4 regions of the Streptomyces showdoensis genome follow, and region 1 is predicted to be linked to each of the others. Evidence: riboswitches for the same ligand, from Rfam matches in the RefSeq annotation. Region 1 holds a riboswitch; each other region holds the start of a gene.
The links. A riboswitch is a leader RNA that binds a small molecule or an ion and turns the genes downstream of it on or off. The one in region 1 is predicted to bind cobalamin.

Region 1 (2,192 bases):
CGATCTCCTTGAAGGAGAACGGGACGGTGATGAGCCGGCCGTCGAACTCCGGTACGGCGACCTGGCTGGCCGCGTCCAGCGGCGACAGGCCCTCGTCGTTCTCCTCCCACGCGGCGCGCGAGCCGGTCAGGCACAGCGCCTGCAGGATCGGCACGTCGAGCGCGGCGAGCGCGCCCGCGTCCCAGGCCTCCTCGTCGCCGCCGGCCTGCGCCTCGGCCGGCTTGGTGCCGCCGGCCGCGAGCACGGTGGTGACGATCGCGTCGGCGCCGCGCAGCTCGTCGAGGAGCTCCGGTTCGGGGGCCCGCAGCGAGGCCACGTACAGGGCCTTCGCGCGGGCGCCCTTCGCCTCGATCGCGTCGCACAGGGCGCCGACGAAGGCGGTGTTCCCGCTCATGTGGTGGGCGCGGTAGTAGAGCACGGCGACGGTCGGGCCGTCGGTGACGGAGGCGGTGCGCTCCAGCGGGCCCCAGGTCGGGGCGGCGGCGGGCGGCTCGAAGCCGTGGCCGGTCAGCAGCACCGTGTCGGAGAGGAAGCGGGCCAGCTGGCCGAGGTTGCCCGGGCCGCCGTGCGCCAGGTAGGCGTGGGCCTCGGTGGCCACGCCGACCGGGACGGTGGAGGCCTCCATCAGCTGGGCGTCGGGGGCCTGTTCGCCGCTGAGCACCACCACGGGCTTCCCGGCGGCCAGGACCGTGTCCAGGCCCTCCTCCCAGGAGCGCAGGCCGCCGAGGAGGCGGACGACGACGAGTTCGGCGCCGTCGAGCAGCTCGGGCAGGTCGGCCAGCGGCAGCCGGGCGGGGTTGGCGTACCGGTACTCCACCGGGCCTTCGGCGGCGGCGTTCGCCGCGCGGGCGCTGAGCAGGTCGGTGTCGGAGTGCGACAGCAGCAGGAGCATGGCGAGCTCAGGCCCTTCCTCGGGGTTGTCCGCGCCCCGGGTGGTCGTATGGACGGCGGGAGTTCCTGACTCACCGGCCCGGGACGCGCCCGGACCGGCTCACAGTGGCGGGACCGCGCCGGATTCTCACCGGGCTTCCTCCCCGGGGTCCTGGGACCCCATGCCGCTTGCATCCTAGATCGTTCGCCGTCCCGTCGGGGGGTGGACCGGGGTCGGGCGGATCACACCCCGTGGGGCGGGGTGCGGGGCGGGTGCGGGGAGAGCTTCGCGACGGGGCCGCCGAGTGCCGCGCCGCGCGTTGCGCGGTGCGCTCCGCGGCGGGCTTCGCGCCAGGTGGGGGCGGACCCGGCCGTGGGTATGCTCGCCGCCATGTCGGCCACCCCACGCACCTCGCCCGAACCGGGCGAACCTCTCATACGGGACCGCGGCGACGCCTGTCCGGGTGCGCTGCGACTGCACGCGGCGGATGACGGGCGGCTCGCCCGACTCCGGCTGCCCGGAGGTCTGCTGACGGAGCCTCAGGTCCTCGCGCTGGCCACGGCGGCCGAGGCCCTCGGGGACGGCAGCGTCAGCATCACCTCGCGCGGCAACGCCGAGCTGCGCGGGCTCGGCGAGGACTGCGGCGCCGAGCTGGCCGCGCTCCTCGACCGGGCCGGGCTGCTGCCCTCGCCCACCCACGAACGGATCCGCAACATCGTCGCCTCGCCGGCCGCGGGCCTGGACGGACTCGGCGGCGCGGACGTGCAGTTGTGGGCACGGGAGCTGGACGCCCTGCTGTGCGCGCGGGAGTGGACGGCGGCGCTTTCCGGACGCTTCCTGTTCGTCCTCGACGACGGGCGGGGGGACGTCGCGGGCCTCGGCGGGGATGTGACCTTGCTCGCAGCGGCACCGGCCGCGGCCACGGCCCCGCACGCCCTGCTGCTCCTGGGCGGCCAGGCCTTCCGGGTCGCCGCCGACGAGGCCCCGCGCGCCGCGCTCGCCGCCGCCGACGCCTTCCTGCGGGCCGCCGCGGCCGCCGGGAACGGGGCCTGGCGGGTGCGGGAGCTGCCCGAGGGGTGCGTGCCCGACCTGGCGCAGGCCCTGGCGCGCGCCGGGCTCGCCGCGGAGCCCGTCCCCGGCCCCGTACCGCCGCTGCCCCGGGGCACCCCGCCGCTCCCCGGGCCGCTCGGGCCGGACGCCCTGTACGTCCTCGCGCCGCTCGGCCGGCTGACCGCCGCCCAGCTGCGGGCGCTGCTCCCGGCCCGCGAGGTGCGGTTCACGCCCTGGCGCGGTGCGGTCGTCGCCGCACCGCCCGGCCGGC
Region 2 (2,192 bases), 2.0 Mb from region 1:
CTCGGCACCTACCTCGGTGGCTGGCGCATCATCCGCACCATGGGCAAGGGCCTCACCGACCTCCAGCCGCAGCAGGGCTTCGCCGCCCAGACCAGCGCCGCCACGGTCATCCTGGCCTCGTCCCACCTGGGCTTCTCCCTCTCCACCACCCAGTCCTGCTCCGGTGCCGTGATGGGCGCCGGCCTCGGCCGCAAGGGCGGTGTCGTCCGCTGGTCGACCGCCACCCGGATGTTCGTCGCCTGGGGCCTGACCCTGCCCGCCGCGGGCCTGGTCGGTGCCGCCGCCGAGTTCCTCACCAAGCAGGGCACCTGGGGCATCGCCGCCGTCGCGGTCCTGCTGGTCGCCGGCTCCGCCGTGATCTGGTCGCTGTCCCGCCGCAAGCCGGTGGACCACAACAACGTCACGGCCGACGACCTGGACGCCCCGGCCGCTCCCGCCGAGCCCGCGGGCGTCGTGACCACCGCCATCGCGGCCGTGACCCCGCCGCCGCCGGCCGGTTCCGTCGCCGCCGTCGCGGACGAGGACCTGAAGACCACCATCCCCACCCCGGGCCCCACGGACCCGGCCGCTCCCCCGGCCCCCGCCGCCGCGGTCTAAGGAACTGGAACCAAGCATGAAGATCGACTGGGCAGCCCTGGGCTCCGTCTTCGGAGTCAGCCTCGTGGCGACCGTCGCCCTGGTGGGCCTCTTCACCCTCGGTGTCATGGGCCTCTCCAAGCAGGAGGAGGCCGCCGAGAACGGCGGCACCGCCACCCTGGCCCGCACCGGCGCCTACGCCTGCTTCGCCCTCTGCGCGGCGGCCGTGGCGTACGGCATCTACCTGATCGTCGTCTGAGCCTCCGGGCCCGACGACGCGTACGACGGACGGGCGGTCCGCACCCGAGGGTGCGGACCGCCCGTCCGTCGTGTTTGTGGCGCTCCGCACAGTGACCCGGCGCAGGTCAAGGGTGAGTTGACGGCTGTTCGCGCAGCGTGGTGGACTGCCGGGGCCATTACGGCGGCAATGGAGAGGAAGTCCGGTGCGAATCCGGCGCGGTCCCGCCACTGTGACCGGCCCCCCCCGGGGCCGGGAGTCAGGAACTCTCGCCGCCGGTCACGTCGATCCAGGGCGCGGACCCTGAGTGAGGACAGAGCGCCATGCCCGGCCGCGCCCTCAGCCTTCCCGGTGCCCCCGGCATCCCGGGTGCCACCACCGCCTTCGCGTACGGGGCGGCCGCCGGCCTCGCCGTCGACCTGATCGCCGGCGACCCCCGCCGCGGCCACCCCGTCGCCGCCTTCGGCCGGGCGGCCGGCGCGGTGGAGGAACGCCTGCTGCGCGACCACCGCGGCTGGGGCGCCCTGCACACCGCCGTCTGCGCCGGATCCACCGTGGCGCTCGGCGCGCTGGCCGCCCGCACGGTACGGGGCAGCCGCACGGCCACCGTCGCCCTGACCGCCGCCTCCGTGTGGGCCGTCGTCGGCGGCACCACCCTGGGCCGCGAGGCCCGCGCGATCGGCGGGGCGCTCGCGGCCGGGGACCTGGAGGTCGCCCGGGAGCGCCTGCCGCACCTGTGCGGACGCGACCCGCACTCCCTGGACGGCCCCGCGATGGCCCGCGCGGTCGTCGAGTCGGTCGCCGAGAACACCTCCGACGCCGTGGTGGGCGCCCTGTTCTGGGGCGCCGTCGCGGGCGTGCCGGGCCTGCTCGGCTTCCGCGCCGTGAACACCCTGGACGCGATGGTCGGCCACAAGTCGCCGAAGTACCGCCGCTTCGGCTGGGCCTCGGCCCGGCTCGACGACCTGGCCGGCTGGCCGGGCGCCCGGCTCACCGCCGCGCTCGCCACCGTCGCCGGCGGGAACCCGCGCGGGGCGGTGCGCGCCTGGCGCGCGGACGCGTCGAAGCACCCCAGCCCCAACGCCGGACCGGTGGAGGCCTCCTTCGCGGGAGCGCTGGGGGTCCGGCTCGGCGGCACCCTGGCCTACGGCGGCCGGGTCGAACACCGGCCCGTCCTCAACGCGGAGGGGCGGCCCGTCGAGGTCGCGGACATCGACCGGGCGGTGCGCCTGTCCCGCCGGGTGACCGGACTGACCCTGGCCGCCTGCGTGGGCGGCCGGCTGATCGCGAGCGCGCTGAAGCGGAGGAACGCATGAGGGGTGGGGGGCTGCTGGTCGCCGGGACCACGTCCGACGCGGGCAAGAGCGTCGTCACGGCC
Region 3 (2,192 bases), on a different contig from region 1:
GGCGGCACACCTGGAAGTTCCGTACCCCAAGGACGGAGTGAACCATGCGTGCGCTCAAGTGGCGTCGTGCGGCGGTGGCACTGTCGTCCGGCGTCGTGCTCGCGAGCGGCCTCCTGGTGGCGCCGGTCGCCGCCGCCGCGCCGGACACGGTCCCCGCGGCGAAGGGCTGCTACACCCGCGACGGCGAGCCGCCCCAGAAGAGCGGGACCGACATCGGCGGCACGCCGCCGCGGTACGAGTACAGCAACAGCCCGTACATCGGCGGGCGCTACGACTCGTGCAACAACCAGATCAAGCTCTACTACGGCGGATACACCACCAATCTGACGCACTACAACGTCCGCTGGCAGTACGACAACACCGACTGGAGGATCAGCAAGCAGAGCCCCGGTGAGCGGCGGGTGTGGACCCTGGACGCACCGGGCAACGACTACAACTTCATGGTCCAGGCGTGCAACGGCAACTCGTGCACCCGCTGGTCGCCGCAGCTGTACGTAAACGCACGCTGAAGCCTCGTGGGCCGTGCGTCGCCGTGGTGACGGACCGTGTGATGACGTCCCATGTGGTGACACTCCGTGTGGAGTGAGCCCCTCTGGTGACGGACCGTGTAGCGACAGCCCCTGTGGTGACAGACCGTGTGGTGACAGACCGTGTGATGCCGCCCCATGGGGTGACTCCGCGTACGACGTGCCGCGACGACCGGGGTGACGGCGCCGGTTCCGGCCGTTCAGGACAGGCCGGGCAGTGACACCTCCAGCGCCGGCACCTCGCGCGGTGTGCCGTCGGCGTCGATGGCGACGAACGTCAGGAAGGCGGTGGCCACCTCTGTGGTCGGGCCGGCGCTGTTCCACCGCTCGGCGGTCACGCGGACCCCGACGGTCATGGAGGTCCGCCCGGCGCGTTCGAGTGCTGCCTCGACGCTGAGCAGGTCCCCGGCGCGGACGGGGGCGAGGAAGGACATCCGGTCGACGGCGACGGTGACGGCCGGCCCGTCGGCGTGTCGCCCGGCGGCCGCCGCGGCGGCGTCGTCGATGAGCTTCATCATCACGCCGCCGTGGATGGTCCCGTACAGATTGGTGTCGTGCTCGCTCATGATGTGGGCGAGGACGACCCGGGAGTCGTCCGGGGTCTTGACCGGGCGTGCGGTGGCGGTGGGGGCGGGGCTGGGGGTGGAGGCGGTGGGATCGGCCACGTCAACTCTCCTTCGCGAGTCGCGGCAGGGCTGTTCCGCACGGCGGGGATGACCGCGTGCGGGCAGTGGCAGGTCTTCGGACTCGCGAGCACGTCCCGTCGGACGAGACACCTACTGGCCGTCGCTTCCCGGACCCGGGGGTCCAGTGCTGTGTGACGGCGGTCGTTCCCGCTCACCGCTGCGGGGCAGTCCCGGATTCCCACCGGGTTCCCTCTTGCGACGCATCCCGCCTGGCGGACGGGGCGAACCAGCTGCGACGCCCACCCTACGGCAGTGCACCCGCCCTCCTTATTGCACATATATTGCAGGTGCAGCCTGCAAGCAAGAAGGAGTGGGGCAGTGGCCGGACCAGTGGTGCTCGGGATCGAGTCGTCGTGCGACGAGACCGGCGCGGGGATCGTGAGGGACGGGAGACTCCTCGCGCACGTGGTGGCGTCGAGCATGGACGAGCACGCCCGCTTCGGCGGCGTCGTCCCCGAGATCGCCGCCCGCGCGCACCTCCAGTCCTTCCAGCCGGTGGTGCGCGAGGCCCTCGACCGGGCGGGGCTGCGCCTGAACGCGATCGACGCGGTCGCCGTCACCACCGGACCGGGCCTCTCCGGCGCCCTCCAGGTCGGTCTCGCGGGGGCGAAGTCCCTGGCGTACGCGGCCGGGATCCCGCTCTACGGCGTCCACCACCTGGCCGGTCACGTCGCCGCCGACACCCTGGAGCACGGCCCGCTGCCCACCCCTTGCGTGGTCCTGATCGTCTCCGGCGGCCACACCTCCCTCCTGCTGGTGCGGGACCTGGTGCGCGAGCCGATCCTGCACCTGGGCGACACCCTCGACGACGCGGCGGGGGAGTGCTTCGACAAGGTCGCCAGGATCCTCGGGCTGCCCTACCCCGGCGGGCCGGCCGTCGACCGGGCCGCCCGCGACGGCGATCCGGGCGCCGTGCGCTTCCCCCGGCCGCTGACCCGCCCCGGGGACGACCCGTACGCCTTCTCCTTCTCCGGCCTCA
Region 4 (2,192 bases), on a different contig from region 1:
CGCCGGTCGAGGCGCCGGAGGAGACGCCGAGGACGAACGGGTCGGCGAGCGGATTGCGCAGCAGGGACTGCATCACCGCGCCGCAGACCGCCAGTCCCGCACCGCACACGGCCGCGAGGAGCGTACGGGGCAGCCGGAGGTCCCAGACGATGCCGTCCCGGATGGGGCTCAGACCGGACGGCCCGCCGCCGAGGCGGGAGGCGACCACGGACCAGGTGTCCGCGACGCGGATGTCGGCCGGGCCGATGGTGAGCGCGAGGGCGACGGAGGCACACAGCAGGACGATCCCGGCCGCCGCGCCAAGTGGGGTGAACACCGGGGACGTGCGGGACCCGGGCCGCTCGGACCGGGTCACTTCGCGAGCCCGTACGCCCGCAGCGCGGCGGCCACCTTCTCGATGCCCTCGACCGTGCGGATCGTGGGGTTCATGGCCTGCCCGCTGAGGACCACGTACCGCTTCTTCCGCACGGCGGTCATGTTCCGGGTGACCGGGTGCGACTCCAGGAACTCGATCTTCTTGGCCGCGCTCTCGGCCGACTGGGCCCTGCGGGTCAGATCGGCGATCACCAGCACGTCGGGATCGCGGTCGGCGACCGTCTCCCAGTTGATCTGCGGCCACTCCTCCTTCGTGTCGTCGAAGACGTTCTTCACGCCGAGCGTCCCGCTGACGATCCCCGGCGCGCCGCAGCACCCGGCCATGTACGGCCCCTGGGAGTCGGAGAACCAGTAGAGGACGGACGCGTCGCCGAAGTCGGCGCCCGCCGTGGCCGCGGCCACCCGGGCCCGGAGCTCGCCGACCAGCTTCTCGCCCCGCTCGGGGACTCCGAACACCCGCGCCAGGTCGCGGATCTCGCCGTACACGGTGTCCATGGTCAGCGGCCGGGTCCGCACGCCGTCGCCGTCACCGCTGTTGTCCTTGCCGACGCAGTCGGAGGGGGAGAGATAGGCGGGCACGCCCAGCTTCGCGAACCGCTCCCGGGGCGCCACGCCGCCCTTGCCCAGGGTGTACAGGAACGACGCGCTGACGAAGTCGGGTTCGGTGTCGAGCACCTTCTCGAACGACGGGTAGCGGTCCGCGAGCCGGGGGACCGTGGCGTTCGCCTTCTCCAGTCCCTTGAGGACCGGGTCCGTCCAGGTGGCGGTGCCCACCATGCGGTCGGCCAGCCCGAGCGAGAGCAGGATCTCGGCCGACCCCTGGTCGAGCGCGACCGCACGGCGGGGCGCGCGCCCGACCTCGACCCGCTGTCCACAGTTGTCGAGGACGACCGGACGACCGGCGCCCGCCGCCTCCGCGTCGGGCGGTGCCGCCGTGCCTCCACCGGCACCGCAGCCGGCCACGAGAACGGCACCGGCCACCAGCGGCACGGCGAAACGGACGGGGCGGGGGAGGGGCACGGAAGGAGTCCTCTGCGTCACGGCCCATGCGCGGAGCCTGAAGTACGGTGCTCCCCGGGCGACGGCGTACGACGCCGGGGCCGCCAGCAGGTCTTCGGACTCGGGGTCGCCCGGCCGGAACGCCTTCCCGGGCCCCTCGGGACCCAGTGGCCGATGCTCCGCCCGTCACCCTCACCGCTGCGCGTCAGCTCCGGATTCCCACCGGATTCCCTGACCCGTGGACGGATCGTGTCGATGCGTACACGGGTGCGACTGGCTCCGGCACACTACCACTGGACGATCTTGGTCCCTCAGTGCGCGTGGAGGGACCCCCAGTCGAAGTTCTGGCCGAGGCCGGTTCCCGATCCTCCCGTGTACACCCGGTCGGCGGCGTAGTACGTGGCCTTGACGTCGGCGTTGCCGTTGATGTCCGTCCTGGTCGTGCCGGAGCCCCAGATGTTCCAGATCACCCACGGGCTGCGGGCCAGCGCGTCGCTGCCCGCGGCCGTGATCGGCATGTTCCACGTCTCCGCGAGCATCCGCGGCTTCCCGTAGCCGGCGAGCCCCGTGTAGTACGTGTGCGTGAGGTCCGAGGCGGCGGAGTAGGGGTCGTAGTCGTCGACGCCGACCACGTCGACCAGGTCCGCTCCCGGGTAGTAGTCCCACGGAGCGTCGTCGCCCTGCGGGTGCCAGGCGTTCGGCGACCAGACGAAGATCAGGTTGTGCAGGCCCTTCGTCCTCACGAGGAAGTCGTACATGATCCGCCACAGCTTCTTGTAGCCGGCCGGGGTCTTCCCGCCCCACCAGAACCAGTCGCC

Region 2: another riboswitch for cobalamin. It lies ahead of ABD981_RS30635 (cobalamin biosynthesis protein); the one in region 1 lies ahead of cobN (cobaltochelatase subunit CobN).
Region 3: another riboswitch for cobalamin. It lies ahead of ABD981_RS09770 (acyl-CoA thioesterase); the one in region 1 lies ahead of cobN (cobaltochelatase subunit CobN).
Region 4: another riboswitch for cobalamin. It lies ahead of ABD981_RS09270 (ABC transporter substrate-binding protein); the one in region 1 lies ahead of cobN (cobaltochelatase subunit CobN).

Annotation. Positions count from the first base shown of each region.
Region 1 covers NZ_BAAAXG010000026.1:1,805,320-1,807,511, reverse strand. The annotation lists gene cobN (cobaltochelatase subunit CobN) at 1-892, opposite strand, end outside; cobalamin riboswitch at 933-1,072, opposite strand; gene ABD981_RS21180 (cobalamin biosynthesis protein CobG) at 1,262-2,192, shown strand, end outside.
Region 2 covers NZ_BAAAXG010000026.1:3,852,460-3,854,651, reverse strand. The annotation lists gene ABD981_RS30645 (inorganic phosphate transporter) at 1-597, shown strand, start outside; gene ABD981_RS30640 (hypothetical protein) at 614-835, shown strand; adenosylcobalamin (AdoCbl) riboswitch at 1,007-1,085, shown strand; gene ABD981_RS30635 (cobalamin biosynthesis protein) at 1,138-2,130, shown strand; gene ABD981_RS30630 (cobyric acid synthase) at 2,127-2,192, shown strand, end outside.
Region 3 covers NZ_BAAAXG010000013.1:174,047-176,238, reverse strand. The annotation lists gene ABD981_RS09775 (hypothetical protein) at 45-509, shown strand; gene ABD981_RS09770 (acyl-CoA thioesterase) at 728-1,192, opposite strand; cobalamin riboswitch at 1,259-1,442, opposite strand; gene tsaD (tRNA (adenosine(37)-N6)-threonylcarbamoyltransferase complex transferase subunit TsaD) at 1,544-2,192, shown strand, end outside.
Region 4 covers NZ_BAAAXG010000013.1:50,558-52,749, reverse strand. The annotation lists gene ABD981_RS09275 (FecCD family ABC transporter permease) at 1-355, opposite strand, end outside; gene ABD981_RS09270 (ABC transporter substrate-binding protein) at 352-1,395, opposite strand; cobalamin riboswitch at 1,464-1,667, opposite strand; gene ABD981_RS09265 (glycoside hydrolase family 26 protein) at 1,686-2,192, opposite strand, start outside.